One region of the Paenibacillus sp. QJM3NY_38 genome, then DNA from elsewhere that is predicted to be linked to it. Evidence: predicted binding sites of a transcription regulator. Region 1 holds the regulator's gene; each other region holds the start of a gene.

Region 1 (8,051 bases):
TGACCATCGTGCCTTGTCCGATCATTCGCGAAGCTGACGGCCTTGCTCTAAGCTCGCGCAATGTGTATTTGAAGCCGGAAGAGCGGGAACAGGCACTTGTGCTGTCGGGCTCATTACGGACGGCTCAGGAGGCAATCCGGCAGGGACAAGCGACGACGGCAGGAGAGATCCGTGCGTTTCTTCGGGATTACATATCCCGGTCCCTGCTCGCAGACATTGATTATGCAGAATTGCTCACTTTCCCGGAACTTGTTCCTGTGGAAGATTCATATCGCATTGTGGATGAAGGCAGAACCGTCATTATGGCGCTGGCCGTACGATTTGGCCGTACCCGCCTCATTGACAATGCGTTACTTCAACCAAAAGTAGGGGGATCCCATGTTTAGAACAATGATGAAATCCAAAATCCACCGCGCGACGGTGACGGAAGCCAATCTGAACTATGTGGGCAGCATTACCATTGATGAGGATCTAATGGAGGCTGCAGATCTTCTGGAGAATGAAAAAGTTCAAATCGTGAACAATAACAATGGCGCCCGTTTGGAAACGTACGTGATCAAAGGCGAACGCGGCAGCGGCGTGATTTGCCTGAACGGGGCAGCTGCAAGGCTTGTACAGCCTGGCGACAACGTCATCATCATTTCTTACGCCATGATGTCCAAAGAGGAATACGACAACCACACCCCAACGGTCGTGATCGTTGACGAATTGAATAAGCCGGTAAACACGGAATACCGTGAGGTACACGCCGCGGTTCTCTAAAGGTCTTCTAAGAACCAAAATGTGTCGGGACCTTAAAGGGATGAAAAGACCGTCTTCTACAGAAAATGAGTTCAGGTCGACGCACTGATCTCATTTTTCCGCTAAGGGTGGGATGCAGCTATGTTTCAACATGTATTCGCTGAAATGAACAACATGTTAGATGAAATTGTGAAGCATTACCCTTCTGCTCAAGGTCCCCAAAAACAGGCGCTGGTACAAAACTGGAACATGCTCAAAAGCATGAGCGAGGGCATTATCGAGGAATGGCTCCATTTTGAAGAGAAGATGGCCATCTTCCGCGAGAGTGCCGCCTCGCCTCCTGTTTTTCCACCGACCGAAGCGCCTGAATTGCAGCTTGATGCATTTATTCGCGGTCAAGGTTATTACAAGTTGTTGATGTTCCAGCCGGCCATACAGCAGTTTGAGGCGGCCGCCACCGTATTTCCGGATAGCCTTCTGATCAAGCTGTATATTGCGATGTCCCATCTTTATTTGGGGCAAACCATACCGGCATCCGATGTATTGGTGTCCATCCTGCCCCTGGCAGACAACAAGAAGATGCGGGCGATGATTTACAATGCGCTTGGATGCATCGAGGTGTTGAATGGACAGCAAGGGAAGGCAGAGGAGCATTTCGCACTGGCGATTCACAGCGACCCGACGCTTCCTGACCCCATTATCAATTTGGAGGTCTGCAAGCAGAATCGCGGGGAACTCCAGTACGGCAGCCAATTGATCTCTTTGCTGTAAAAAATCAAGCTAAAACAAGAAGCGATGTCAGAGCTCATCCTTGAGACTTTGGTATCGCTTTTTGCCGTATGGAGCTTACGGAGGAGAGCGGGGATTTTTTACCCGGAATGTTCAAATCCCGCAACTTCTGGTATGCTGTTAATTAGTCTGGAGGAAAGGGATTTTATCGAAATGAAATTTGCCGTATTGGATTTTGAAACCACGGGCAACCAGTCAGCAGATGAGATCATTCAGGTTGGACTGGCCATCATCGAAGAGGATCGAAGCATCTCCCGCGTATACGGCACCTATGTCAATCCCGGGATTCCGATCCCTCCTTTTATTACCGGTTTGACCGGCATTTCCGACAGTGATGTAGCGGATGCTCCGTCATTGGAAGAAATGATGATGGAACTCGTGCCCATGCTCGACGATGTTGTATTGGTTGGGCACAATGTCGCTTTTGATTTTAACTTTTTGCAGAATGCACTCGATCGCTGCGGCTATTTACCGTTCAGCGGCCGAATTCTAGATACGATGCACTTCTTAAAAATATGTTTTCCCTCGCTGCCTTCTTATCAGCTTGGGATGGTGTCCTCTCATTTCGGCCTGGAGCATGACCGTCCGCATCAGGCGGACAGCGATGCACTTGCCACAGCCTATGCGCTGCTGAAATGCCTGGAGGAGATCGATGAGCTTCCACTGCTTACCGTGCAGCGGTTAAGCGACCTGTTTGCCGACGAGGACAGCGACTTGGCCTGGTTCTTTGACGGCATCCGTGCCGACAGGGAGCTCCAGGCAGTACAAGCCGGAGACACCCATACGTACTATCGTCAATTCGCCCTGGCTGTTGACGATTGGAACGATATTGCTCCTGCCAGGGATGAGACGGCGCCTAATCCCTTGGCTGATGTAAGCTTTGAGCAATACATGAATGATGTCCGTGAACGTCTAAAGGAAACGCTGCCTCATTACGAGAGCAGGGATGCCCAGGACATGATGTTCCAGGAAGTGATGCAGGCACTCGATAACAATAAACATCTATTGATCGAAGCCGGCACGGGAACAGGCAAATCCCTCGGGTATTTGCTGCCGTCGATTTATCAAAGCGTGAAGCAGGAACAGAAGGTTATGGTGAGCACGCATACGATCAACCTTCAAGAACAGCTGCGTGACCGGGATATTCCCCTGCTCACCCAGGTTGTTCCTTTTCCTTTTAAAGCGGCTATTTTCAAGGGAAGAGGCCATTATTTGTGTTTGAGAAAATTTGAACATAAAATAAATAGAAGAGATTTTCATACCCCGAAGGAAGATGTGATCACCGCGGCGCAGATGCTGGTCTGGCTGACCCAGACGGAGAACGGGGATGATGAGGAGCTGAACCTTGGCGGTCGCGGAGGGGATTTCTGGGAGACCATTTCCAGTGATTCGGATTCCTGCCTGGGCCGTGCCTGCCCATGGTTCCGCAAATGTTATTATCACAGGGCCAAACATGAAGCGGGCATCGCGGATGTTGTCATTACGAACCATTCGAAGCTGTTCACCGACGTGAAAGCGAATCACCAGCTGCTTCCTAGTTATGACCGTCTCGTCATCGATGAAGCGCATCATCTGGAGGACGTCGCCGGCAAGCACCTTGGCTTGCAGATGAAATATTTTTCGGTTGTCCACACGTTGACCCGTATGTACAAAGACAGCCGCAGCGGTCAGCTTCCGGCTCTTCGCCAGCTGCTGCAAGCGTCATCCCATGAGAAGGCTGTCGAGTGGTCTTCCGTCATCGACCGGATTTATCCGGATCTGATCACCGTCAAAGAGAATTGGGACCGGCTCAGCGATCAATTGTTCGGACTGCTTCCGGAGCGCGGAGACGCGACTCCGGGGGATGCCGGTCAATTCTCGCTTCGCTTATCGCCTCTGAAGAAGCCGAAGGATTGGAATTCGCTGGCTGAGCTGGAGCATCAAATTCATCTGACGCTGGGCGATGTCGTTCGCAAGGGTGATAAGCTGATTGCCGAAATGAAGGAAGATCTGGACGACTACAGCGCGGACAGTCTGTTAACAGACCTATCGGGTCTGTTTAAGGACCTGGCGGCACACCGCGAGGTCCTGAGGACCTTCATGTCGCTGAACGATGAGGGTACGGTATACTGGATGGAGGCGAACGGCAACTTCCGCGGCAAATCGCTGCAGCTTTATGCGGTGCCCGTCGATGTCAGCACCCACTTAAAGGAATTGTTTTTTGACAAAAAACAAAGCGTGATCCTGACATCGGCGACCTTGTCGGTGGACAAATCGTTTCAGTTCATGATCGAGAATTTGGGTCTTCAGGAAGCGGCAGATAACGGCAACCTGAATACGGTCCTGCTGCCGTCCCCGTTTAATTACAGGGAGCAAGCTCTCCTTGTTGTGCCGCGCGATTTTCCGAGCGTGAAGGGCTCGGTCGGGGATGCACTCTTTGTGAATACACTTGTGCAATCATTGGCTGATACGGCCATCGCAACGCATGGTCGCATGCTTGTCCTGTTCACCTCGTACCGCATGCTGCGTCAGGTGCATGAGCCCTTGAAGGAGGCGCTGGGATCCAGCGATATTACGGTACTGGGACAAGGGATGGACGGAACCAGCCGTACCAAGTTAATCCGGAGATTCCAGGATAGCAGCGCTTCGGTTCTGCTGGGCACCAGCTCCTTCTGGGAAGGAGTAGATATACCCGGTGAGGCGCTCACCTGCCTCGCCATCGTCCGGCTGCCGTTCCAACCGCCGAATCACCCTCTGGTCGAAGCCAAGAGCGAGCTTCTGCAGCAGCAGAAGAAGAACCCGTTTATGAAGCTTTCGGTTCCGCAAGCGGTCATTCGCTTCAAACAGGGATTTGGCCGACTGGTACGGACCGCGCAGGATAAGGGGATTGTCATCGTCTACGATACTCGGGTCATTGAATCCTATTATGGGAAGTATTTCTTATATTCCTTGCCTGGACCGAAGATGGAGCACATGCCGACAGAGGGGATCGTTCCCCGAATTTCGGAATGGCTGCAGGAAGAGGCAGGCATAGAGAACCAAGCTGAATAAAGTGAAACCATGAACGAGCACAAACAAATGTAGTTATTAACCTATTATTAGGGGGAGCATGCATGAAATCGGAAAAAATTTCGGAAGCCGTGGTCCGCAGATTACCTGTATACTTGCGCTATTTGAATGAGCTTCAGAAAAGGGAGGTCTCCACGGTTTCCTCCCAGGAACTGGGGCAGAAACTGGACCTCAATCCTGCTCAAATTCGTAAGGACCTAGCGTATTTCGGTGATTTTGGACGGAAAGGGATCGGATATGACGTATCTTATCTGATCGAGAAAATTCGCCAGATTCTAAAGCTGGACCAGAAGATCAATGTCGCATTGATTGGGGCCGGTAATCTTGGACATGCATTATCGAATTACAATGCATTTCTGAAGGACAATATGAAGATTGTGGCGGTTTTCGATTCGTATTCTCCCAAAGTTGGTATGAAAATTAACAATTTGGTCGTACAGCCGATGGAGGAGCTGGAGAAGACGGTTCATGAGTACGGCATTCGTATCGGGATTATCACCGTTCCGGATTTTGAGGCGCAGAATGTAGCGAATCAACTTATCGCGGCAGGCATCGAGGCTATCCTGAATTTTGCACCGACCATCCTGAAAGCTCCAGCCCATATCCGGATTCATACGGCAGATTTTACTACGGATTTGCAGAGTTTGGCCTATTATTTGGATAACGGCAAGGAGGATGCACATGACGACAACGAAGTGGATGGTTAAAAACGGAACGTTTGCGGTACTAGAGGAAGGCAGATCCGTGTTACGCGGATATATGGTCGTGGAGAACGACCGGATCACCTACCTGGGTGAAGAAGAGCCGACTGTCCAAGAGGGAACAGAAATCATCGACGGAACCCATCTGTTTTTCCTGCCTGGATTGGTGAACACGCACGGACATGCGGCCATGTCGCTTCTTCGCGGGTATGGCGACGATCTGGCACTACAGGTATGGCTTCAGGAAAAAATGTGGCCGATGGAAGCCAAATTCACGGCCGACGATGTATACTGGGGAACCTCACTCTCCGTGCTGGAGATGATCAAAGGCGGAACCACGACATTTGTGGATATGTATGATCATATGGATCAGGTTGCAAAGGTAGTGGAGGACTCAGGCATGCGCGGCGTTCTGACACGCGGTGTCATCGGATTATGTCCGCCTGAGGTGCAGCAGCAGAAGCTGGATGAGGCGGTTGCATTCGCGAAAGACTGGCATGGTCAGGCTGACGGTAGGATTACGACGATGATCTCACCGCATGCACCCTATACGTGCCCGCCGGATTTCATCGAAAAATTCGTGCAAGCATCACATGATTTGAATTTGCCTTTGCATACGCATATGTCCGAAACGGAAACGGAAGTCGCTCAGAATGTAAATGACTACGGACTTCGCCCTGTTGCCCATCTAGAGAAGCTTGGCATGTTCTCCCGTCCAACGCTGCTTGCGCATGCCGTCCATCTAACCGATGAAGAAATCGAAATTCTGGCCAAACATCAAGTTATGGTTTCGCATAATCCAGGCAGCAATTTGAAGCTTGCCAGCGGCATCGCTCGCGTGCCTGAACTGCTGAAAGCCGGGGTCACCGTGTCTTTGGGTACCGATGGACCTGCCAGCAATAATAATCTGGATATGTTTGAAGAGATGCGGCTGGCCGCACTGATCCATAAAGGAGTAAGCGGGGATCCAACCGCAATTCCAGCATCCGAAGCGCTTCGGATGGGTACAGAATATGGAGCCAAGTCAGCCTTCCTTACGGATATTGGTACGCTTGCGGTAGGTATGAAGGCAGATATGATCGCACTGAACACGGATCAGGCGCACTTCCTTCCGAAGACGGATTACATTTCTCATGCTATCTACTCCGCCAGTGCGAAGGATGTTGAGCATGTATGGGTTGACGGCAAGCAGGTAGTGAAGAATGGCGCGAGTCTTACTCTCGATGAGGAACGTATCCGCCGGGAAGCGCAGCGTGCCTTTGAGCGTCTTACAACCCTCTAGGGAATAATCAAGGGGAGCGAGGAAGACGGATTTGAAGAAAAAAACGAAGTGGATATTGCTGAGTGTATCCGGCGTGCTGCTGTTACTGCTTGGTTTACAGCTCTATTATTCATATGTGATGAAAGATGCTTGGAATGAAGAAAGAATGGCAATTGCTGCCGCCAAACAGCATGGCCAATTGGTTACGTCCGGGAAGACCTATAAATCGGTGTGGGGCGAGGACAATAACTACTGGGTGATAAGCGGGAAGGATCAGGACAATCAAGACCGTATGGTATGGGTGAAATTTACGGATGACAACGTACCTGTTGCAGGTGCCGAGGCTGTCCAATCCGTTTTGCTGAATACGGGGTTGTCTGAAGACCAGATGCGGGATCAGATTTATAACGAATTGCCTGGCGTAGAAATTAAGCGGCTGCTGCCTGGAATGTATGAGGGCGAGTATGCTTGGCAGCTGCAGTATGAACACAACGGTCAGCGCGGTTATCGGTTTTATCGTTTTCAAGACGGTAACACCATCGGTAATGACATTATTCTTCCAAATCAATAAATAAGAAGCAGAGAGGGGCCCTTTAATATTGGCGGGTTCCTCTCTTATTTCTCTATAATTGTAAGCGTATTCAGAAATAATATGGAAAAACTGTTCTAAATATTTTCACAGACATGCATGAAAAAGTATATAAGATGTGATATACTCATACTTGTACAAAATGAGCATATAAACTACATGCATCCCTATATATCGTTGTTATATGTATTATTGTGTTGCAACATGATAGACAAAATTTCATACAGAAATGAAGGAGGAACTTCATGAAACTACGCATTGTACCTATCGTGCTGACTGTCGTGATCTCAGCATCGGTTCTCTTTGGCGGATGGTTTCTGTATCGGCAGATGGCTTTGCAAAATCCGCTGGCCAATGTTGTGTCACAATATGACGGCGTGAAGGATTCACATATAGATATTAAACAGAATACCGTTACTTTGAATCTTGATTTGGCTCCGGATACAAATTTGCAAGGCCTGGTCCAGCATATTAAGAAGGAAGGCAAGTCTGTGATTGGCAATCGGGAATTGAAAATCCAGGTGGAGGACCATTCCTCGGAAGCACTGGATCAATGGTGGGAGAAGGCGATGCTGTCAGTCGCTGAAGCGATGGATAATAAGCAGTATACCGATATTCAATCATCGCTCGAGCAGCTTGCTGCCCAGTCTCCGAATTTGAAAGCTAAAGCAACGATTGATGACACCAACGTCTATGTCAGCTTGTCAGACGGCAAGTCTGGTAAATTTATAATCTTGCCGCGTCAGTCTGGCAACATGGAGGTGTGGAATCATGCCTAAATTAGCTAAAGAAATCATGTTAGGCTTTATTCCGGTTTTGCTGGTATTCCTTGTGTTTGTCGGCGTGAACATCGTGCCCTTGCTCATCGCTGCAGCACTTGTAGGCGGCTTGTTGTTTATCGCGAAGATGAAGGGCGGCATCG
Region 2 (8,051 bases), 340 kb from region 1:
GATCCACTGGATGCAATCGGCAGGAGCACCTTGCTTCACGGCAGCATCCCGCAGTATCCGTGCGGCTTCCTTGCTGCAGGCCTGCGCGGATGGATGGAATCCGAAGATGATCGGGTTTCTTGTTTTAATGGAGATCAGTGCCTTGAATATCGTCGTGGAGGTCGGATTGGTTACCGGTGTTATCCCCATGATAATCCCGATCGGTTCTGCTATTTTTTGAAAGCTGTCATAGGCGTTGTCTTCAATGATACCTACGGTTTTGTCGTATTTAATGCTGTAGTGGATATACTCCGTGGCAAACAGGTTTTTGATGATCTTGTCTTCGTACACGCCGCGTCCGGTTTCCTCAACCGCCATTTTCGCCAGCTGCATGTGCTTCTCAAGACCTGCCATGGCCATGGCCTGTACAATCCCGTCGACTTGCTCCTGATTCAATTCCATAAACTTTTCTTTGGCCCGATTCGCCTTGTCAATCAGCCCCTGAATGTACTCCGACGCTGTTTGTCCTTTTACTTCCACCGTTCCTTTGCTCACAGCCATATCTCTCATCCTCCCATGATTCATGTTTCTTTCTACGCTTTGATCGTAACACAGCTGTTTCTATTTTCATGTGAATTATTTCACAATATATATTTATCTTTTCTATGTGATTTATACCCGTCTTTCCCCTCTTTCAAGTGAAAGAGATCACAATGTTTGAAAATTCGCCATGATTTCCCTCTTGTTCCGCCCCACAAGTGAATGTTTTCACGTTATAATGTATTTAAAGATTAAACAGATCAAATTTTAGGATGTTAGGGGATACCAACATGAATACTGTAGACCATGTAATGGAAATCGAAAACTTAGGGAACACGCAGTGCTTCTCGGAGCAAAACCGCAACCGTCTGCTGGTCAGCATGAAGGAAAGGGTACTCCCTGAAGGATCCCATTTGTTCTGGGAAGGCGATTTCGCCGACAAGCTGTACTACGTTAAACAAGGAAGAATCAAATTAACCAAATCGACGGATGAAGGCAAAGAGCTGATTCTATATATGTACCATCCGGGAGACATGGTCGGGCAAGCCGATCCATTCTTCAGCAACAATCACAGTTTCTCGGCAGAGGTGCTTGAGGATAGTGTTGTCGGTGTCATCGAGCACAAGGAGCTGGAGCTGCTGATCTGTCAGCACTGCGACTTCGCCATTGATTTTATGAAGTGGATGGGCATTCACCACCGCATCACCCAGACCAAATTTCGGGATCTCATGATGTACGGCAAGCCCGGCGCTTTAACATCGACACTCATCCGGCTGAGCAATACCTACGGGCAGCATCAAGCGGATGATACTATTCTCATCAACAAGAAGATTACCCACACCGATCTATCGAACATGATTGGGGCAACCCGCGAAAGCGTGAACCGGATGCTGAGTGACCTGCGCAAAAAAGATGCTATCGAATATGCCGGCGGGATGATTGTCATTAAAGATCTTCCGATGCTGCAGGAAATCTGCCATTGCGAGCTGTGTCCGAATGAAATCTGCCGGATTTAATCGGCCTCCCTTCTGTGCATAATATAGAGTCATCTGCTTACAATAACCTTGTCTTTCCAAACCAAAATAAAGGGAGTGCTCAGCATGCGTGAAGGTTTGATTCCTGCTGTTCTTGGAACTGTGGTTTCTGCTTCAGGTGCCGCTCTGCTTGGCAGCAAGTATAAACTTGCCGCAACCGGTATTCTCGGCTTCGGACTGGCTCATATTGTGCTTGGTGCGATTGACCTGGTAGAACATCGGTAAGGATTGGAAGACAAGATTCATATAGCTGTCCTGTTCAGTCATTGAACTGAAGGGACGGCTTTTTATGTATAAGGCCCGACGGGATCCCTCTTTTTTTGTTAGGAGACGTTCCGTGCAGATCCCTCACTTTAACTAGACAAATGAAAGAAGCAGTCAACCGTTTGGTCGACCGCTTCTTTTCTTATATCAAGTGAGTAAACCCACTTTATGAGCAGCCCCTTTTCTATGATGCCTTCTATGCAACCTTCTTTTGCTTGCTCCCTTTTCCCGACGAGATAAACCAATACGCCATCCCCACAAACAATCCGCCCCCAAGAATGTTCCCCAGCGTGACCGGCACCATGTTGCTGATCCATCCGCCGATGGAAATGGTCTCTGGATGCCCCGGCAAAATCGTCGCGAGCGTAAGAAGTGTCATATTGGCTACGCTATGCTCGTACCCTGTCGCAATGAAGGCAAACAGACACCACCATATTAAAATCAGCTTGGTCGTTTCGCCTTTGGCCCGAATCCCCATCCACAAGGCCAGACAGACAAGCCAGTTACACAAGATGCCTCGGAAGAACAGCTCCATAAACGGATCATTCATTTTCTTGGCGGCAGCCGTGAAGATGAGATGGTCCGGCGGCAGGCCTTTGAACAGGCCGGAAGCATACACCAGATAGCTGAGCAGAATCGCTCCGGCCAGATTGCCGATAAACACGAGCACCCAGTTTTTCAGCGTATCCCCCATCGTCGTTCGACCCGATAATGTGCTTATCGTAAAAAACATATGATTCCCGGTAAACAGCTCTGATCCTGCGAACACCACCAACGTGAGCGCGATCCCGAATGCCGCTCCCATGACGAGGGATTGGAAGGGCGAATCGGCAGCTGCGAGCGGCGCCCCCAGCTTAAAGATTAATACAATTCCAATGCCGACATACGCGCCGGCCAGCATAGCCGATACCATATAGCGCAGCAGATTATGATTCATCTGCTCCTTTTTCCCGACGGCGGCATTAACTACGGCTTCCACATCCGCTTTAAACATGGGATATCACCCCTTGATTTCGTCTGTTTACTATGCGATAGCTGGCCTTAAACAGCCACCTCAACCTTCCCGTCCACGGCGCGAATCGGGTATACACGAACCTGGCCTTGATCCGGAGCCTGTACGAGGCCGGTTGAAAGCTCGATCTTCCAATCGTATAACGGATCGTAGATGTAGTGCCCGGATACGATGGCTTCCGAGAGCGGCCCTCCTTTGGGATGCGGGCTTTGATTGTCCAGCGCAAACCATTGATGATCCGAAGTCCGGAAGACGGCAATCTCCCGGTCTCCGAGATGGACCACCCTTCCGAGCTGTGACAGAAAATCATTTTCGTTCCCTACCGTAATAAATCTTTCGGTTTCCATAACATGCAGCCTCCACTTCTCTTGTCTATTCCCATCCATACTGCGACAAACTCTCTGTGCTCAGGCGGCAAGAGGGGAGTAGGTTCCTCCCTCTTCTATTTGCTGATCACTGGTCTTGCATCCTCGAATAACGTATAACGCAGCTTCTCGTCGTTCAGCACTTTCTTCCAAGGATCCTCAACTTGCTGCAGGGCAAGCTCGATTCTCTCCACCAGTTCCTTACGCTGCTTCGGATCGTCCAGGATAACGGCTCGGATTTGTTCCAGTCCCAAGCGTTCTACCCACTCCGAGGTTCTCTCCAAGTACTTACCGGTTTCACGGTAATACTGCATCAGGGCTCCGCAGATTTCGACCAGCTCTTCATCCGTTTTCACTTTGCAGAACGAATCCGCCAGACGTGCCTTCGTGCCGCCGTTGCCTCCAACGAATATTTCCCATCCACCGTCATTGCCAACGATCCCGATATCTTTCGTGCACGACTCGGCACAGTTTCGCGGACATCCGTTGACCGCCATTTTAAATTTCGCCGGAAAATCCAGTCTTTCGAATTTCTCCTCGAGGAATGCTCCCATGCCCATCGAATCCTGCGTACCGAAACGGCAGAATTGGGATCCTACACAGGTCTTCACGGTCCGCAGCGATTTGGCATATGCATAACCCGACGGCATATCGAGCTCTTCCCAGACGCTCGGCAAGTCTTCCTTCTTAACACCGATGAGGTCCAGACGCTGTCCGCCGGTAACCTTGACAACCTTCACATTATATTTAAGCGATACATCCGCGATTTTCTTCAAATCCTCCGGCGTGGTAACGCCGCCGTACATTCTTGGGACTACCGTATATGTGCCGTCTTTCTGAATGTTGGCGTTCATCCGTTCGTTAACAAAACGGGATTCCCTCTCCTCCTGATGGGTTACCGGGTTCAGCATGGCCAGATAATAATGAATGGCCGGGCGGCATTTCGAGCAGCCTTCCGGGTTACTGAAGTTCAGAACATGCATGACTTCCTTCGTTGTGGTAAGTCCCTTCGCACGGATTTCCGCGACGATTTCATCCCGATCGAGTGTCGTGCATGGGCATATGCCTTGTTTGCCTGCGGCCTTAAAGCCATCGCCCAATACGCTCTGGAGTATTTGCTCCACGACAGGTTTGCAGCCGCCGCACGAGCGGGTAGCACCTGTGCAAGCTTTGATCTCATCCACTGTCGTATGACCTTGAAGAGTAATGGCATCCACGATGGCTTTTTTGGTTACGCCGTTGCAGCCGCATACGATCTCATCGTCGGGCATCTTTTCCAGCGAAAATGCCTTGCCGCCTCCTGTCCCTGCACGATCCGTGCCCATGATCGAATCATATATCTCATCCGTCATGGCTGTCTTTTTCCGAATCATGGATTGAAGGCTTGCCGAATCGCTCACATCTCCGAACAATATCGCCCCGACAATGATATTGTCGCGGATTAATATTTTCTTATAAGTCTTGCGCCAATCATCTTTCGCGGTGATCACCGCGTGTTCGGCTTGCTCCATGAACTCTCCGGCAGAGAATACATCAACACCGCTGATTTTCAGTTTCGTCGATACAATGCTTCCCTCGTAAGGCTGGCCTTCCACGCCGCACAGATGCTTCGCCAGTACCTGTCCCTGTTCAAACAACGGTGCAACCAGGCCGTAGCAAACGCCCCGATGCTCGCAGCATTCGCCAACCGCATACACATCCGGCCAGGAAGTTTGAAGATAATCATTAACCACGATTCCCCGGTTCACTTCGATTCCGCTCGCTTGGGCGATCCCCGTATTCGCTCTGATGCCCACTGCCATGACCACCAGGTCGGCTTCAAGCTCATCCCCATCCTTGAACCGGAGTCCCTTGACTCTGGTATCTCCCAATATTTCGGTTGTTTGTTTGCCTAGTAAGAAGTTGATACCCTGCTGTTCAAGCTCCCTCTTCAGCATGCCGGATGCCATCGAATCCAACTGGCTCTCCATCAAATCCTGCATGAGATGAACCACCGTCACCTCCATGCCGAGGCTGACCAATCCCTTGGCAGCTTCCAGACCCAGAAGTCCCCCGCCGATGACTGCCGCTTTCTTGTACGCCTTAGCGGCCTCCAGCATCTGGTTGCAATCGGCTATGTTACGGAAACCGATAACGCCTTCTTTGTCACTACCCGGTACATGTAAAATAAAAGGCTTCGAGCCCGTTGCTATCATTACTTTGTCATAAGGCACCGTCAATCCGTTGTCGGCGGTCACGACCTTGTGCTCTCCATCAATCGCTGTCACGGTGACACCCGTATGCAAAGTGATATGGTTATCCTCGTACCATTTCCAATCATTCAATACAATGTCATCCAAGGTTTTGCTGCCTTCCAACACATACGACAGCATAATGCGGTTATAATTCAGATGAGGCTCCTGTCCAATGACGGTGATGTCAAAATTCCCACCCAATTTAATGATTTGCTCAACCGTGCTATTCCCGGCAATACCGTTGCCAATGACAACTAACTTTTCTCTCTTTATATTGGACATAAGTTCGATTCCTCCCCAACACGTTTATCTAGATCGTGGTATTCCGTTCCTTTCACATAAATTATATCGTCTGACGGCATTATTTTTTGTGATATATTTCACATAAATCGTTAAAATTTTAAACAAAAATGCCAAATAACCCTGTCCGCGTCTGAACAAGGTTATGATAAGAACACTCTATATAATATCGGCTTCCATATAGGCTCGTTCACCGCTTGGCACTTTTAAATAAGGGCGAATACCCGCAAACCCCTTCGCATCCAGATTTACCCCGGTCATCCAGTTCCCCTCTAATAAGCCGCCATCCGATTGCATAGTGACGGCAGGCGCCTGAATATGCTCCTGATACAGAACGATGCCGGCCTGTATGGTCTTAAAGGCTTTTCCCTGCTCCACCAACGGTACGGCGCTGATATACGTAGGCACAAAGTAATTCGCAATCACATCCAGCTCTTCCCCGTCAAAAAACGGCTCGCTGCCAAGGAAGGGATGCATCATCACGATTTTCTCATAGAGTGACCAGATGATCATCTGCAGAAATCTTCCCGTTCGTCCCCTATTCTGCCCGGCAGCATGAAATCGATCGGTTTCATAACCAATGAACTTCCATCCGCCAGGGGCTTTGACCCATTTCTGAAACATGACTGAAGCACTGGTACCGTTTTGGTTAAGGTGTTCTGCAGGTTCCGGGCTTGTTCCAGAAGCAGCTAACCACAGGGAGTCCGGCACATATTGGCTCAGCATCCGCTTGGTTTTCTCAAAAATATGAAGCACTTTTAATGAAGCGTTTTCAAGTTCTGAGATGTCCTCTTGTCCATAATGGAAACGGGAGATATACGTTCGCTTGGTCATGGGCTCGCCTCCTTGATATGCCGCTCTCGTTATTTACATCATATAGCAGCCGCGTCCGCTTGGTGCATGTCCACCTATTCTTGCCGTAAATAAACAGGAACCATACTTCCGTTTAGAAAAAAAACCCTGAAATGAGGATGTCTCATGCCAGGGTTTAATCATCAAGGGGAGTCTTAAGATGACTCATCTTTCGACCCATTGTTCTGCCCAGGATGCAATTTGCTCCATCACCGGACGAAGTGCTTTGCCTTTTTCAGTCAGTTCATATTCAATACGTACCGGTGTTTCCGGATAGACATGACGAATCAGTATCCCTTCACATTCCAAATCCTTCATCCGCTCGGAGAGCATTTTATCGCTCATGGACGGAATCAAATTCGAAATATCCTTAAAACGCTTAGGCCCGCTCATCAACGTTTGAATAATCAAACCGTTCCACCGTTTGCCCAGAAAAGAAAATGCAGATTCAAAACGGGGACACATCGTAACATTTGTAACTTCCATATCCCTTCACCTCTTTACGAAGTCACCTTGTTTATAGAAACTCATAAGCTTAGTCAAAAAAAACTAGAAAACTTACGAATTGTAAGTATGTTTCATTTTAGCACATTTCCGAGAAACTGAAAACCACCTAGCCCCTTTTTCCCATAAAATCAGCTTTTATCCCATAAAATACGAGCCAAAATATCCAAATCATTCTCGATCAATGTGGACAATTTCCTATTATACAGCACGGCCGCTGGATGGAACAGAGGGAATATCTTATAGGTTTCCTCCGAAAACATATAGCCTGCACTTGGATTCTCTAGGTCTGCTGCTTGCTGGACCGGGCCCTCCATCAGTTTGCCGTGCAGCGATGTCACCGTTTCATGGCTTCCGATTAACCGGTGCAGTGCCGTATTTCCCATGGGTGCGATAATGTGCGGGCGAACCCATCGGATCTCTTCATCAAGCAAAGGTGCATGGGCCCATATTTCCGCCTTCGTCGGTGTGCGATTAGAACGGCTGATGACGCTCTCGCCCGAGGATCTCACGATTAGCTTTTCCTTATAGGGCCTGCTTCTCATGGCACTGGTAATATACACTTGCTCCCGGGTCAGGGTCAGGCGTTCCAGGTAGGCATTCATCTCTTGCCCGGCCTGCCCTACAAAAGGTAAACCTTCCAGAACTTCATGTGCGCCGGGTGCTTCCCCAATAAACATAATCTTGGCGAAGCGGACTCCTCTCCCCAGCAGGAAGCCCTCTACGGGTTGATGGACAAGCTTGGCCTGGCATATGGCGATGATTGCGGGATCTACAGGTGCGCTTTGTACTTCATTCATGTGTACAGCCCCCCTTCTTGTATATCATACAATACCCCATACTTAGGTATATTCTATCCCTAGCCGTCAAAAACATTTCGGTGAACATTCACCGCCAACGATAAAACGAGCCGCTCAAGGGCTTCCCCTGAACGACTCGTTAACGCATGACTTCTTAATAAACGCTC
Region 3 (8,051 bases), 830 kb from region 1:
CCGGCCTCCCGGCCGCCAACCGCTGGTACAATCTGAAGGTCATTGCCAATGCGGCTGCCAACACCATGGATATTTACGTGGACAACGTGCTCGCAGCGGAGGGGGTTGAGCTTAGGGACGATATGCGGACGTTAGGACTGGGAAGCGCCTTGTTCGGCAGAACGCCCGGAACTGGCAAAGGAACCTACTACTTCGACAACATCAAGGTATACGTGGAACCGGCAGCCGCACCTAAAGGACTACGGGCGATCCCTGGGAACGGGAAGGTTCAGCTGGATTGGGATAACGCCAAAGGTGCTTTATCATATACCGTCAAAAGAAGCACCGCAAACGGGGGGCCGTACGAGGCCGTGGCATCAGATCTGAGTGCTTCCAATCCATCGTATACGGATACAAGCGTAATCAACGAAACCACTTATTATTATGTGGTTACCGCCGTGAGTGATTTAGGAGAAAGCGATCCCTCGAACCAAGTGCGTGTCACGCCATCGGTGAACGCCGTGAAGCCGCAAGCCCCGACGGAGCTCACGGGACTTAGCCGCAACACACAGGCTGATCTCACCTGGCAGCCGGTGGAGCATGCGGTCACCTATACGGTGAAGCGAAGTGAAAGTCAGGAAGGGCCTTATATTGAGGCAGGACGCGTAGAAGAGCCCTTCTATAGAGATACGGGGCTTGTAAACGGTAAAGTTTACTATTACACGGTGACGGCGACAAGCGTTGCCGGCGAAAGCGAGGCGTCGGGCCCGGCCGAGGTCCGCCCGGTGGCGCCGCTAGAGTCGCCAGCGGATGTTAAAGCGAGTGCCGGCGATGCATCGGCGGTGATCTCGTGGAATGCCTCACCCGAAGCTTCGAGTTATCAGATCAAGCGAAGCACCGTTCACGGCGGCCCTTACACGGTCATTGCCGATCAAGTAAAGGATGTCCGCTATGAGGACAGCGGCTTGGAGAACGGGACGGCCTACTATTATGTCGTTTCCGCACATAACGGCACCGCCTCCAGCGCGAATTCTGAAGCGGTTCGGGTCATTCCATTCCCAGCGAATACTACGCCGCCTCCGGGTGATCTTCGACTAAACCCGGCTAAGGACCGCGTCAAGCTCTCCTGGTCAGCCGTAGAAGGTGCAGTTGCTTACGAAGTTACTAGGTCGGATTCCAGAAGCGAAGAAGGGAGCGTCATCGCCTCTGATTTGCGGCAGCCAGGCTTTGTCGATACGGATGTCGTTACCGGTAAAACCTATTATTATTCGGTCCAGTCGGTGAACGAGAACGGACCGGGAGTCGGAAGCTATTCTAAAGGGGCAACGCCTGCTTCCGTCATCGTCGTGGCGAAAGACGGCACAGGCATGTTTACCAGCGTTCAAGCCGCGGTGGACTCCATCCCGGAGTGCAATACGGACCGAACGATAATCTTTATCCGGAATGGCATCTATGAGGAACAAGTCACCGTTCCGAAAACGAAGCATGCCGTGAGTTTTATCGGCGAGAGCAAGGAAGCGACGGTGATCACCTACACCGGTATTACCGGTACCGGATTCAATGAACGCGCCACCGCCGTCGAATCCGATGATTTTACCGCCGAGAATATCACGTTTGCGAATGGAGCGGGTCCTCAAGGCCCGGCGCCCGCGCTGGACCTTCGGGGAGACCGGGCCTATTTCGACCATGTCCGCTTGATCGGTTATCAGGATACGTTCTTTGTGAACAATGCCGGAAAACGGGTGTATGTAAAGAACAGTTATATTGAAGGAGCGGTGGATTTTATCTATGGACCTGGAATCGCCGTGTTTGACCGGAGCGTCATTCACAATGTCCGTTCAGGCGGATATATTACCGCCGCCAGCACGCCGGAAAATCTGAACTACGGATATTTGTTCCTCAACAGCAAGATTACAGGAACGGAAGGAATCGAAGATGTCTACCTAGGACGTCCATGGAGACCCTTTGCCCATGTGCTGTTCATGAACACGGAAATGGAAGGAATCGTGCACGATAAAGGCTGGCATAACTGGGGACGACCGGATAACGAGAAAACCGCCAAATACTATGAATATAACAATACCGGACCTGGTGCGGCAGCCGAAGCCCGCGCGAATTGGTCGAAGCAGCTCACGCCGGAGGAAGCGAATCTGTACACGATTCCAATGATGATGAAGGGAACGGATGGTTGGGATCCGACCATGATGCCTGTTCTTCCGCAGCCTTTCGGGGATGAAGACGATACACCTCCGCACACATCGTCCAAAATAACTCCGGAAACACCTAACGGCCTGAACGGCTGGCATACGGTGCCGGTTACCGTTGAATTGAGTGCGGAAGACGACGGTTCAACTGTTACCGAAACCGTCTACAGTTTAGACGGTATCACCTGGATTCCGTACTCGGGGCCGATCGTTCTGGACCGGGAAGCGGCCGCGGCTGCGATATACTATCGCTCCGTCAACGCTGCAGGTCTTGAGGAAAGCATCCAATCCATTGCATTGAACATGGATCTGTCCCCACCGGATATTCACGTAGAAACACCTGCACAGGAGGGAAGATGGAATGTCTCCAGGGATTGGACGCCGATCATTGAAATGAGCGATTCCGTATCCGGCGTCGACGACAGCCGGACGGTCATCAAGCTGGACGGTAATCCCGTTCAACCCGGTGAAGCCATCCCGCTGTATCAGCTTCCGCTCGGAAGTCATGTCTTAACCGTTGAAGGAGCAGATCTTGCGGGCAATACGGCAGTTGCTGAGATTGAATTTCAGACGGTTACGAGCACCGGCGATATGATCGCTTTGATCGAACGGTTCCTGAGCAGCGGAGAGATTGGGAATGCCGGTATCGCCAACAGTTTGACGAAGAAACTGGATAAGGGGAATATGGGCAGCTTTGAGAACGAGGTCCGGGCACAGCGGGGCAAACATCTGTCGGAACTGGCGGCGGACATCCTGCTGCGGCATGCCGAGGCATTAAGGGAAGAGATTATATAAGTTCTAAAGCCCTCAATTTTTGAATCAAGCTGGATATTTATGCTTCTATTCCAGAATCCACAAAACAGGGATGATGAGATCCCTGTTTTTGTGTTGCTCTGGCTCCCGTAGTTCTCGGATCCTGAACGTTCACATAGTGTTCCATTTCAGTATGACTGCAATCACATGTACGGAGACAGGAGTTTCTTATACTTGGGTTGTAAGAGTGAAATAGTTCACAAAGACGGGATTTAGTCTAAGGAGGTTTGACTATGAGTTCATTCACGCTTCAGAGCCAGGTATCCGATATTGTTACATCCATCCCGCAAACCGCGGATTTATTCCGATCACTCCGGATTGATTTTTGTTGTGGAGGGCAGGTGCCACTGGAGGAAGCGGCTAAACAGCGTAATTTGGAACCTGCCGCCGTACTGGAGAAGGTTCAATCCCTGGAGAACAAGTTTGCCGATTATCAGGAAAGCCGTCCGGCTTCACTGAAGGAATCCGAACTGATTGAATACATCCAGTATAAACATCATGCCTTCTTGCGGGATGAATTACCTGCTTTAACGCCGTATGTGACGAAGTTGGCCCGCGTTCATGGGGAGCATCATCCCGAGCTTCTCCGGGTGCAGGAGCTTTTCTCGGATCTGAAAAACGAACTGTTGGATCATACGAAGGATGAGGACGAGCATGTATTCCCGCTTATCTTGAAATTTGTTGCAGAGCCTAACCACCAAGCTGCAACGGAACTTAATCCGCATGTGTCTGAGCTGGAAGATGAACATGCTCACGCCGGCAGATTGCTTCAAGAGCTCAGGGAAGTAACCGCTGATTTCGAACTTCCGTCGGATGCCTGCGGTACGTATCGGCTGGTCTATCAACGGTTGGCCATGCTTGAAAAGGACACCTTCGAGCATATCCATCTGGAAAACAACATCTTGTTTGAGCGGATACGCCAAGCGGTATAACGTTGGTTAGAATCCCTTCTTCACTGGGTGAGGTATTGCTCGGATGACTATCGAACGTGTAAAATAACGCCCTAACAATAACGCCCTATCCTTATGGTTAGGGCGTTATTGTTTTGTCATGATTAGCGTGCAGACTCCTTCCCCGGGAGGGAGAAGAGGTCAAATAAAATTCACTTAACTATTCCCTGTATTCAGTCGATAAATATATCAGTTGGAATTATTCGACACAGGAGGGTTCATATGGATTATTCGAAATTGGGTAAACAATTCATAGGCGGGGAATGGCGAGACGGTAAAAGCGGTAAAACGCTGCCTGACATCAATCCATATAATGATGAGGTCATTACGGCTTTTCAAATCGCGAGCGTTGCAGACATTGATGATGCCTATCAGTCTGCCTACCAAGCTAAGCTGGAATGGGACAAAGTTAACCCTTACCGTAAACGCGACATCCTTGAAAATGCCGTTAAATATATGGAGTCGCATGAGGAAGATATTACGTCCATTATCGTTCGGGAGCTGGGCGGAACGCGTCTGAAGGCGGCATTCGAGATCGGTCTTGTGAAAAATATGATTAAGGAAGCGGCTACGTTCCCCCTAAGAATGGAGGGAAAGATTTTACCTTCCACTGAAGATGGCAAGGAGAACCGGCTGTACCGGATCCCGGCTGGCGTGGTTGGGGTTATCAGTCCATTTAACTTTCCTTTCTTCTTGTCCATGAAGTCCGTCGCCCCGGCATTAGGGGCCGGCAACGGCGTCGTGCTGAAGCCGCATGAGGATTCGCCGATTACGGGCGGAACGCTGATCGGCAAGATTTTCGAAGAAGCGGGTGTACCGAAGGGATTGTTGAATGTTGTGGTGACAGATATCAAGGAGATTGGCGATGCGTTCGTTGAGCATCCGATTCCGAGAATCATTTCATTCACGGGTTCGACCAAGGTTGGAAGCCATATTGGCCAGCTGGCCGTTAAGCACTTCAAAAAGCCGCTGCTGGAGCTCGGCGGGAACAGCGCGTTCATTATCCTGGAAGATGCTGAAATCGATTACGCGGTACAAGCGGCAACGTTCAGCAGATTCACGCATCAAGGCCAGATCTGTATGTCGGCCAACCGGATTCTCGTGCAGAAGCCGATCTATCAGGAATTTGTAGATAAATACAAAGCAAAGGTTTCCACCCTAACAACAGGTGATCCGAGCGATCCGCAGACCATTATCGGGCCCGTCATCAACCATCGGCAGGCAGAGACACTGCAAAAGCTGATTGAGAAGGGCATTGAGCAAGGTGCAGTTCCACTGGTGCAAGGGAATATCACCGGCAGAATGGTGGAGCCTACCGTCCTCGTTAATGTCAAACCGGATATGGAGGTAGCACAAGAGGAGTTGTTCGGCCCGGTTGTGTGTATCATCCCGTTCGAAACGGAAGAGGAAGGAATCGCAATCGCTAACGATACACGTTTCGGGCTTAGCGGAGCTATTCACACCTCCAATCTTGAACGTGGGGTTGAAATGGCGAAGAAGGTCCATACAGGCATGATCCATGTAAATGATGTCACGATTAACGACGAGCCGATTGTAGCATTTGGCGGAGAGAAGCAGTCGGGGTTGGGTCGTCTGAATGGACAATGGAGCCTGGATGAATTTACGACCATGAAATGGATATCGGTTCATTACGGACAAAGGAAATTCCCGTATTAAGGGTTGGGGGAGATAGGCATGAATAATGTGACTGAAGAGCAAACACAGCATGAGCTGATCAGCGCCTTTGTAAAGGTGGCTCCATTGCTGAAAAGTCTCACGAATGATGACATCACGATTGGCATTTATGATACGGAGAAGCTTATCATCAACATTCCGGGAAGAACCTTTTCGCTGAATGTCAAACCTGGAGACCCGCTAGTGGAGGGGGATATCGTAACCGATGCCATCCGCAATAATAAAGCTTTATCGGCTGTCGTTCCGAAAGAGCTATTTGGATTTCCGCTAGCTGCACGCGCGATCCCGCTTCACGACGAACAAGGCAGGGTTATCGGGGGTGTAGGCATGGGGACAAGTCTTGAAAAAGCGAATGCGCTGTTTGAGATGGCCGAGAGTTTTTCGGCAATTGTTGAACAGACCACAGCGTCCATTGAAGACATCAGCCAATCGATTGCTCATCTTACCGAACGTGTAACCGATGTAACGAATCAAATGACGGATGTCAGCTCCAGCGCGCAGCAGATTGGAAAGATTTCCAGCGTTGTTAAGGAGATTTCGGATCAGAGCAATATGTTAGGTCTTAATGCTTCTATCGAAGCGGCAAGAGCTGGGGAAGTCGGGAGGGGGTTCTCGGTCGTTGCCGATGAGATTCGGAAGCTTGCGACAAGCTCCAAAGAGAACGTGGATCAAATTAATGGCATTACGAAGAATATTCAGGAATTTTTGCAGCGCTTAAATCATGCTTTTTCCGATATCCACACGCTTACCGATACCCAGTCAAGGGCGATTCAGGAATTCTCTGCAACGATCCATGAGATTAGTATCAAAGCAGAGGAGTTAGCGCAGGTAGCTGAAGAAAGCCTGTATGCAAAAGAAAATAAGCAATAGAAACTCAGAATACTCTGTGTAACTTAATTTTATACAGGCCGATAGAGCAGAAATACACCTATGATGTATTTCTGCTTTTTATTCGATATGCTGTGGCAATGCACCATGATGCCGATGAGCTCTCCGTCGTGATCTTCAAAAGATATCCGGTTCATATCTAATGTTGATATGCTTTTTAAACTAATCGCTAGGGTATTTTCGCTTCGCTGCTTGGTTTATTATTATGTAATGGGTAATTTTGAAAGCGGTAACATTCGACGTGACAAAGATCCGTATAGGTCCACGAATCCATTTGAAGAAAGGTACAGTGAAGAGGATGTCGAAGACAAGCAAAACCATATTGTTTCAAGGTGACTCCATAACGGACGGGAATTGGGGGCGCGACAACGATCTTAATCATATTCATGGACATGGCTACGTATATCTTATTGCTGCTGAGCTGGGCTATGAACTAGCGGAAAGCCAGCCACAGTTCATCAATCGAGGAATCAGCGGCCATCGCGTCTCGGATTTGTACGCGCGTTGGAATGAAGATGCGATTAGCCTGCGACCTGACCTGATCAGTATGTTGGTTGGCGTTAACGACGCAGGTCGGATCATCGAAGGCTCGCCAAGCGGAGCTACCGACAGGTTCGAAAAAGCATATCGTCACATACTGGAGGAAACGAAAGAAGTGCTTCCACAGACGGGACTGGTTTTATGTGAGCCATTCGTACTGAAAACGGGCGCCACCGTGCAGAATTGGGACAAATGGCGTCAACGGCTGGATGAATATAGCCTAGTTGTCCGGCAATTGGCTCAAGAGTTTGAAACGCTGTTTGTCCCTCTGCAAGAAGCGTTTGATCATGCGGCAAAACGAGCAGGCGCAGAGTATTGGATATGGGATGGCATTCATCCCACGACAGCCGGGCATCAATTGATTTCACGTGAATGGCTGAGGGTCGTGCAGAATAGTCCATTCGCTATAAGTTGAACAGATACATAAAGTAACTCGCTCGAAAGTTCACAGATAATCAAGTCAGTCATGTTCTTGTGCTGGTTGCACCTTATGATTTTAAAAAAATCGACTTTGATGATCCCGGCCGGTTCGAAGCCTGGCTGTGTGCTCAAGATTGGATCAGCTATAGATCATACGCAGATTATGGAGGGAACACTTCAAGAAAAGACACATATGCGAATCATGCACGTTCTGCCGAATCTTCATTCCATATTAGCCGCCACAGAACACGGTTCGGGAATAAGTGTCCGATTTTTAATGAACATTGTTTTTTATCTGGCTAAGTGATAGATCGACTAAGCCATCTTCTATGATCCCTCTATGGGATGGGAATAATGTTGAAGCTCATCCCAATGAGGCGTCGCTATGTTTGCGCGTATCTTCAAATGATCAAAAGCTTGCTGTAAAGCGGTCATCTCGTCTGCCGACACCGCCTTATCACTTAACAGGATTCTGCCAATCGGGCTTGAGAGCATCAGCTTCAGCAGGATGTAGAACAGCTTTCTTTTGTTGCGTGCGAATTGCTTTTGAGCGGCAGGCGAA
Region 4 (8,051 bases), 3.2 Mb from region 1:
GTCCAATATGGACATGGCAGCCGGCGGCTTTGGCGGCGGCCAGTTAACGGTTAACGTCTTTGGCGATTCTCTGGAGCAGATCAAGCCGGTAGCTGATCAAATTGCAGAGCTTGCCAACAAGGATACAGCCACTTTCGAGAATGCAGAAACCAGCTTGTCCGAAGCGTTCGAGCAGTATACGCTGGTTGCTGACCAAGAGAAGCTGAGCTCCCTTGGCCTGACCGCAGGACAATTGGCAATGAAGCTGTCTCCCGTACGGGAACGTCCGGTCTTGACCGAAGTCAAAATTGAGGACAAGACTTACAATGTTTACATTGAAACGGACAGCAAAACCTATAAGAGCATCAAAGAAATCGAGAACGAAACCGTCACCTCTCCACTCGGTATCGAAGTGCCGATCAAGGACGTGGCCAAGGTGGAAAAAGGAACGACTCCTGACTCTATTATGCGCATCGACGGGAAAATGGTTGTGACCGTCACAGCCGATATCCTGTCCAGCGATGTTGGGTCGGCCTCCACCAACCTGGAGACTGAAATGAACAAGCTTGAGCTTCCAGACGGCGTATCCGTCCAGTTCGGAGGCGTTACCGAGCAAATCAACGAAACCTTCGGACAGCTTGGACTCGCCATGCTGGCAGCCATTGCGATTGTATACTTTGTGCTTGTGGTTACATTCGGTGGCGGTCTCGCACCGTTCGCCATCCTGTTCTCGCTGCCGTTCATTGTCATCGGAGCCATTATCGGTTTGCTTGTTACAGGCGAGACACTGAACGTGTCTGCACTCATGGGCGTACTCATGCTGATCGGTATCGTCGTGACCAATGCGATTGTATTGATCGACCGCGTGATCCATATGGAACGCGAAGGCATGAGCACCCGCGAAGCCCTGCTTGAAGCCGGCGCTACCCGTCTTCGTCCAATTCTTATGACGGCACTCGCAACGATCGGCGCTCTCCTGCCACTCGTATTCGGTTGGGAGAACAGCGCAGGCATCATTTCGAAAGGACTCGGCATCACGGTTATCGGCGGTCTGATCAGCTCGACGCTGCTCACACTCGTGGTGGTACCTATCGTGTACGAGTTCCTGATGAAGTTCAGCAAAAAAAGAATCGAAGATTAATTAGAACATCAAAGCCCCGGCTTCCTACATTAGGAGGCTGGGGCTTTTTTTTGGATGACTATGATATTGTCCTGGCTCGTTAATGTACCAGCACAGCTTCCCTGGAATGCTTCCACGTCTTCAACATGTTCAGATCCTGTGCGAGGAACTCCTCGAGCAGACTGAATACCGACTGATAAAGCGGGCTTTCCGTGGAGCCTTTTAGATCCTTGCAGAGGGATGGCACCCATGACAACAGATGCTCCTCCAGAAACTTCTCTTGAACCTCCATCAATTGCAGCATGCTATGTTCACAATACGTATTGTTCAGCATACGGTCATGAAGCAGTGTCATAAATTCCAGTTCAATGGCTATATGATCGTCCGCTTCCCCGTGCAGTTTATTAAAGGCAACACCGACGGATGCATAACAATCGGCTAAATCCTGAGCGCATCCATCCTTCGTGTAATGAGACTTTGCCGCCTGACGCTGTTTGGACTGCTGAAGCAATCGGCGGTATTCCGCCCCTTCGTATTCGCAAATCCGAACCAATTCCTCAGGTGAGCGTCCACATAAATAGGTCAGCAGGTCCGTACCGGCCTTCGAACACTCCGCAGCCTTGCTAATTCCGCTTCCGCGGCTCCATTCCGCAATCATAGACAAGCTGGGCCAATTGCCCAAAAAATCGATGAGCAGCTCGTAGACCGTACCCCGGTTTTCAAGCCATCTGTGACAGACGTCAGGCACCTCCAAAGTTTGAACAGGTGATATCGCCATATCGAACCTCCTATTGGTAACCTTTCTTGTTGGATGTGATATCCTTGACAGTATATCTTAGATGAACGTCTAATGAAAGCAGTTTGAAATGATTTCCGAAAATTTCGGAAAAATCAGGAAACTTTCGGAAATCTAGAATGTCACTACTCGCTTTCAAGGGGAGAAAGCTTTTGTCCACAGCTTCAATATACTGGATCCCGAAAGCGTTTTCTGTGATACTTCTCACAAATCCTTGAACTTATCCACGCAGCTTGTCCGGCTGACATGACCCTTACAATGCATTGACTCCCGTTCGGGGAATGGCTACAATGTGACCATGCATGCTATAAAGGGGGATTTCCATGATCGAACCGCTTAAAGATTCTTTCGGTCGGGTCCATGATTATATTCGTATCTCGGTGACAGATCGATGCAATCTTCGATGTGTCTATTGTATGCCGGAAGAAGGGATGGAATTCCAACCTCCCGATCAGATTATGAGTTATGAAGAGATCGCAGCGATCATGCGCGTCCTTGCCCCGATGGGCGTCTCCAAAGTACGCCTTACCGGCGGCGAGCCGCTGGTACGCAAGGACCTGGAATCCTTGGTCCATATGATTGCTTCCATTGAAGGAATTCAAGATATATCCCTGACTACCAACGGGATCATGCTCCCCTCCAAAGCTCGCCTGCTTAAGGAAGCCGGACTTACCCGAATCAACATCAGTCTGGATTCGCTTCATGAGGATCGCTACGCGCGCATTACGCGCGGCGGTCAAGTGCGTAAAGTGCTGGAAGGCATTGAAGCCGCTTATGAAGCCGGCCTGGATCCCATCAAACTAAACATGGTGTTAATGAAGGGCTTCAACGAAGACGAAATTCGCGACTTTATCGCGCTGACGCTCGATCGTCCCCTACATGTCCGCTTTATTGAATACATGCCGATCGGGCAAGCGTCCGATGCCTGGCGAGATTCGTATCTGCCGCTCAGCCGGGTATCTGAAGTGTGCCAGGAGGCGGGTTGGACCATTCAGGAAGAGCAGGGGCCATCCGGCAACGGACCTTCACGAAATATGAAGGTGGTTGGAGCTACAGGAACCTTCGGTCTGATCCATCCGGTCAGCGATCATTTCTGCGATTCCTGCAACCGCCTCAGGCTGACGGCTGACGGCCACATCAAGGCTTGCCTGTACTGGTCCGACGAATTTAACGTGCGCCGCGTCGTCGATGATCCTTCCGCGGTGGCAAACCTGTTCCGCAAAGCGCTGGGTTCCAAACCGTTGAATCATGAAATGGCGCTCGCGCTCGAGAAAAAAATGCAAAGCCATACCCCAACCGTCCGGCGTATGTCACAGATCGGCGGGTAAACCGTCGGCTGTGCGTATAATAGCCGAAGGCAGTCATATGGTTGTAATTAAAATCCCCGCCAAGCATTTAGCTGGCGGGGTTATTTTTTAAAATAAATACCGTTTCGTCGTGCTTTTGCACACCTTTATTCAGCTATAGAAATCTACTATCTATCCTCAGGCAAGTCGGCATTCATCAGGCCGGCTGCTGCCTCGTATTCCCCAGGCGTGTTCATATTAAATAAAATTTTGCGCGGATCAAGGCCCGTAATTGCCTCTAATTGCTCCTCGTGCACGAAGACGGCATTCAGCTCCTGCACCCACTCCACCATGCGAAGTTGTCCCTTGATCAGCCTGCGTTCAAGGCCTTCTACGATTTCTTTGCGATATACCGCCAGCAGCGGATGCACCCTGCCTTCTACAACAGGAATTACAGCATCGGCTGTGAGCTGCTGATTCGCCAGATTCAGCAATCCCCGAAGGAAACGCTCATGGATATGGGGCATGTCGCACGCAGCGACCATATTCCATGTGCTTTGGGATGACTTGAGCGCGGCATGAAGTCCCGCCATCGGGCCTTGCCCGACATAAAGGTCGGGAGCGCATTCCAACCCGAGAAATTGATAAGATTCGGGGGTATTGGTGGATAGGATGACGCGGCCGCTAACCTCGTCAAGCGCCTGGACCGTTCGCTCGATCAAACTCATTCCCTGCATGGGCAGGAGCGCCTTGTTTCTTCCCATTCTCCGGGAGGCTCCACCTGCAAGTACGATACCCGTCACCTGATCTGGCGAAAGGCCGACATCTACGGGTTGACAGCTCATATGTTCTACCAGCCTTTCTTACACGTTGTAAAAAACTCGATTCAGTTTATAGGTTAATAACCAGAATAATGGAAAATCATTTAAAAGATGGTTTGTATCCCTTTTCAATGCGTGATACATTGAAAGGGAAAGCGGCTTTTTTTCGATGCCGCGATTGTGGATTGTATTCGGTTTGAAAGGAATGACCTACTTGCGGAATATGGACAACGCCCAACCTTCGCTGATATCGCTCAAGCTGTTCAACTTCTTCATTTACGGAACCATGGTCATCTTCACCGGTTTCTTCCAGTTATATTTGCAAGACATCGGCATGAGCAAAATTGAAATCGGCAGCCTGATGGCGATCGCGCCATTTGTGTCCATCTTCGCCAATCCGTTCTGGGGATTCTGGGGTGATCGGGCGGCAAACATCAAGCGGGTGCTGCTGATCATGATGACCGGTACGCTGCTGCTGGTTCAGCTTGTATTTCAGGCGAATACCTATGCAATGATATACATGACAATGATTTTCTTTTATTTCTTCCAGACTCCGATGTTCTCGCAGACAAATTCGCTGATTCTAACCTATATTGAGGGGACGCAGCAAAAATTCGGCTCGTTCCGGCTATGGGGCTCGCTTGGATGGGCACTGACGGCCATCGCTGCAGGGCCTGTCATCGACCGGCTCGGGTCGGGGCGCATCGCCATCGTGTTCTCGATTATGCTGCTAGTGGCGGCCGTGTTCATGTTTACGCTGCCATCCATCCAGAAGACGACAGCATCGGCATCGGTCAGCCTTAGAGGACTCAGCAGACTGTTCCTGAACTCCTATTTTGTCTGTTTTATCCTGTTAGGCATTATGGTATCCATCCCGAACACAGCCAATAACACTTTTATGTCCCTTTACATCCTGGAGCTTGGCGGTACCAAGCAGATGGTGGGCCTTGCGATCTTCTTCTCGTCGATATTTGAAGTGGTGATCTTCATTCTGTTTGACCGCTTCCTGAAACGGAAAATCAATGTCCTGGTCGGCTGCCTGACGATTGTCAGCCTGCTCTTCGCCCTCCGCTGGCTGCTGATGGCGGAAGCCAACAGCGCGCTGGAGGTGGCCTTCATCCAGCTCCTGCACTGCGTAACCTTCGGCGGCTATTTCTATGTCGGCGTGCAGCTGACGATGCTGTTTGTACCGACGCCGTATCGCGCTTCCGGACAAGCGATCTATACCTTAAGCTGGAGCGGCATATCCGGCGTCATCGGCGGTCTCGCCGGCGGCTGGATGTTCCAGAACTTCGGGGCGCAGATCATGTACCGCACCGGCACGATGCTTGCCATTGTGGGTGCCATCGGTTTTGGCTGGATGTGGTACAACCTTCGCAAGCACGGGTATCAGCCGCTGCATCCGGACGATCTCGATAGCGACGAGCTGGAGGAGTACGCTGCGAGTTAGATCGTGGTCCTGTACGCAAGCCATCAACGAGATGGTACCATCGTAAATATAACAAGACTCGAATGAATCCTGTAACGGAATCTTCGAGTCTTGTTTACGTTATAGAGCACAGGAGTCTTCTTCAACGCGCCTATGCCGTTATTTTGATTTAGTTCTTCGGAAGCTGGAATGAGCTCTTCAGTGAGACCACGCGGTTAAATACCGGACGGCCTGGCTGCGAATACTTCGAGTCGACGTTGAAATATCCATGCCGGAAGAACTGGAACTTGTCCTGCGGCGCAGCATCCTTCATATTCGGTTCCACGAATCCCTGCACGATTTGCAGCGAGTTCGGGTTGATGTCGTCCAGGAGGGACTTCTCGGCAGTTGCTTCTTCCGCTTCGCCTGCAACCTCCTGCACCAATTCGGCTTCTTCCTCTTCGTCCTTGAACAGCGGTTCGAACAGGCGGAATTCAGCAGGTACGGCCTGTGTGGCTTCCACCCAGTGAATCGTTCCCTTCACCTTGCGTCCGGTAAAGCCGCTGCCGCTCTTTGTCTTCGGATCATACGTGCAGTGGATCTCGACGACCTTGCCGTTCTCGTCTTTAATGACGTCATTACACTTGATAAAATACGCATGCTTCAAACGGACCTCGTTGCCGGGGAACAAGCGGAAATATTTGCTCGGAGGATCTTCCATGAAATCCTCCTGCTCAATATAAATCTCGCGCGAGAACGGAATCTGGCGAATCCCCATCTCCGGATTCTCCGTGTTGTTCTCGGCGTCCAGCCATTCGATCTGACCTTCAGGGTAATTCGTAATGACCACCTTCAGCGGGTCCAGCACAGCCATCGTACGCGGCGCCTTCAGCTTCAGATCCTCACGGATAAAGTGTTCCATCACTTGGCGGTCCACCGTGCCGTACGCCTTCGAAATTCCCGTCTCAAACACGAAGTTGCGAATGGCTTCAGGCGTATACCCCAAGCGGCGAAGTCCGGAGATCGTCGGCATGCGCGGATCATCCCAGCCGTCCACCACATTCTCGTCGACGAGCTGCTTCAGCTTGCGCTTGCTCGTAACCGTCTGCGCCACGTTCAGACGCCCGAATTCGTACTGATGCGGCGTGCTGTCCATCTCGCATTCCGCCACAACCCAATCATAGAATGGGCGCTGATCCTCAAACTCCAGGGAGCACAGGGAATGCGTAACCCCTTCAATGGCATCCTCCAGCGGATGGGCAAAAGCGTACATCGGATAAATGCACCACTTGTCGCCTGTATTATGATGATGCGCGTGAGAGATCCGGTAGATGACCGGATCCCGCAGATTAATATTGGGCGAAGCCATGTCGATCTTGGCCCGCAGCACGCGCTCGCCGTTGGCGAATTCCCCTTTGCGCATCCGCTCGAACAGATCCAGATTCTCTTCCACGCTGCGATCCCGGTATGGACTATTATGCCCTGGCTCGGTCAGGGTTCCGCGCGTTTCGCGGATTTGGTCAGCGGATTGGTCATCCACATAAGCTTTCCCTTTCTTAATCAGCAGCACGGCACGATTGTACATCTCTTCAAAATAATCGGACGCGTACCGCAGCTCTTCCCAATCGAATCCGAGCCACTTCACGTCCTCCTTAATGGAGTTAACATACTCAATGTCTTCCTTCACCGGGTTCGTATCATCGAACCGCAAGTGCGTCCGTCCGCCGAATTCATCGGCCAGTGTGAAATTGATCCATATGGCCTTGGCATGTCCAATATGCAAGTAGCCGTTCGGCTCCGGCGGAAAGCGGGTAACGATTTCCTTGACTTTACCGGACTTCAGGTCTTCGGTAATAACATTTTTTATGAAATTGGAGGGGGTGCCCCGATGGTTCTCCACGTTGATCAACCTTTCGTCCTGTAATTTCTGTCTATCTCCTGTATAAACGTGTTTCCCTTAAATATACCTGTAATGCCGCGATTGTTCAAGGAATTCGGCACCTCCGTGCCGCAAGTTGCCAGCTTGCCATGAGGATTCGGCAAGCAGTCTGCTCCCAGCATCTTAACCCGCACACAGAAGATTCTCCCACAACCGAAAATGCTGGCGAAAATCGTTTTGACGGGGGCTGATCAATAGGGTAGCATGGAGAGAAAAACAGCTATGAAGGAGGCCTGCAATCATCTTATGAAACCTACCAAATTCCCTAAAGAACAACGCGAACAGCTGATTGGACTGGTTCAGGAATACTTTGAGACCGAGCGCGGCGAAACCCTCGGCCATCTAGCCGCAGAGGGTGTTCTTGATTTTTTCACGGAGACCTTAGGGCCTCATCTATACAATCAAGCGCTCAGCGACTGCAGAACGGTTGTCAGTCAGCGTATGATTTCCCTTGAAGAAGATATTTACGCATTGGAGCAAAAAGTGAAGCGGACTCGTTAAAGCTACATACACTTCACGAGTGAACAAAGGAGATACCTTATGTTTGGATACACATTAGATGACCATGTTGAATTGCGCCCGCTTGCCATAGAGCATGCACGGGCGATGTTCGAGATTACCGATCGTTCCCGGGACCGCCTGCGCAAGTGGCTTCCGTGGGTGGATGCCGTCACCGAAGTCAACGATACCGTCAATTATATC

Evidence for each region. The regulator Rex, encoded in region 1, represses fermentation and respiration genes when NADH is low (regulators of the CRP and FNR family bind a similar motif). The targets are predictions, from matches to a motif close to TTGTGAAATATTTCACAA.
Region 2: a site for Rex is predicted at 5,797-5,814, ahead of nirB (nitrite reductase large subunit NirB). Genes of this name have one in related genera too.
Region 3: a site for Rex is predicted at 3,182-3,199, ahead of ric (iron-sulfur cluster repair di-iron protein). Genes of this name have one in related genera too.
Region 4: a site for Rex is predicted at 2,088-2,105, ahead of AC0VZ8_RS31680 (TorD/DmsD family molecular chaperone). Genes of this name have one in related genera too.

What each region holds. Positions count from the first base shown of each region.
Region 1 is NZ_CM149665.1:2,751,117-2,759,167, forward strand. Features, by position in the region: gene panC (pantoate--beta-alanine ligase) at 1-386, shown strand, start outside; gene panD (aspartate 1-decarboxylase) at 379-762, shown strand; gene AC0VZ8_RS12490 (hypothetical protein) at 883-1,512, shown strand; gene dinG (ATP-dependent DNA helicase DinG) at 1,684-4,560, shown strand; gene AC0VZ8_RS12500 (redox-sensing transcriptional repressor Rex) at 4,623-5,285, shown strand; gene AC0VZ8_RS12505 (amidohydrolase) at 5,260-6,561, shown strand; gene AC0VZ8_RS12510 (cell wall elongation regulator TseB-like domain-containing protein) at 6,593-7,111, shown strand; gene AC0VZ8_RS12515 (hypothetical protein) at 7,375-7,908, shown strand; gene AC0VZ8_RS12520 (AAA family ATPase) at 7,901-8,051, shown strand, end outside.
Region 2 is NZ_CM149665.1:2,407,155-2,415,205, reverse strand. Features, by position in the region: gene adhE (bifunctional acetaldehyde-CoA/alcohol dehydrogenase) at 1-540, opposite strand, end outside; gene AC0VZ8_RS10645 (Crp/Fnr family transcriptional regulator) at 810-1,535, shown strand; gene AC0VZ8_RS10640 (asparagine synthase) at 1,620-1,778, shown strand; gene AC0VZ8_RS10635 (formate/nitrite transporter family protein) at 2,014-2,811, opposite strand; gene nirD (nitrite reductase small subunit NirD) at 2,859-3,176, opposite strand; gene nirB (nitrite reductase large subunit NirB) at 3,272-5,710, opposite strand; gene AC0VZ8_RS10620 (hypothetical protein) at 5,888-6,562, opposite strand; gene AC0VZ8_RS10615 (winged helix-turn-helix transcriptional regulator) at 6,746-7,066, opposite strand; gene AC0VZ8_RS10610 (uracil-DNA glycosylase) at 7,216-7,884, opposite strand.
Region 3 is NZ_CM149665.1:3,583,860-3,591,910, forward strand. Features, by position in the region: gene AC0VZ8_RS16510 (pectinesterase family protein) at 1-2,978, shown strand, start outside; gene ric (iron-sulfur cluster repair di-iron protein) at 3,230-3,928, shown strand; gene yfmT (benzaldehyde dehydrogenase) at 4,169-5,623, shown strand; gene AC0VZ8_RS16525 (methyl-accepting chemotaxis protein) at 5,642-6,511, shown strand; gene AC0VZ8_RS16530 (SGNH/GDSL hydrolase family protein) at 6,828-7,484, shown strand; gene AC0VZ8_RS16535 (ketopantoate reductase family protein) at 7,817-8,051, opposite strand, start outside.
Region 4 is NZ_CM149665.1:6,810,533-6,818,583, forward strand. Features, by position in the region: gene AC0VZ8_RS31675 (efflux RND transporter permease subunit) at 1-1,120, shown strand, start outside; gene AC0VZ8_RS31680 (TorD/DmsD family molecular chaperone) at 1,200-1,877, opposite strand; gene moaA (GTP 3',8-cyclase MoaA) at 2,219-3,223, shown strand; gene mobA (molybdenum cofactor guanylyltransferase) at 3,370-4,026, opposite strand; gene AC0VZ8_RS31695 (MFS transporter) at 4,172-5,452, shown strand; gene AC0VZ8_RS31700 (glutamine--tRNA ligase/YqeY domain fusion protein) at 5,601-7,319, opposite strand; gene AC0VZ8_RS31705 (hypothetical protein) at 7,316-7,483, opposite strand; gene AC0VZ8_RS31710 (DUF2164 domain-containing protein) at 7,596-7,850, shown strand; gene AC0VZ8_RS31715 (GNAT family N-acetyltransferase) at 7,890-8,051, shown strand, end outside.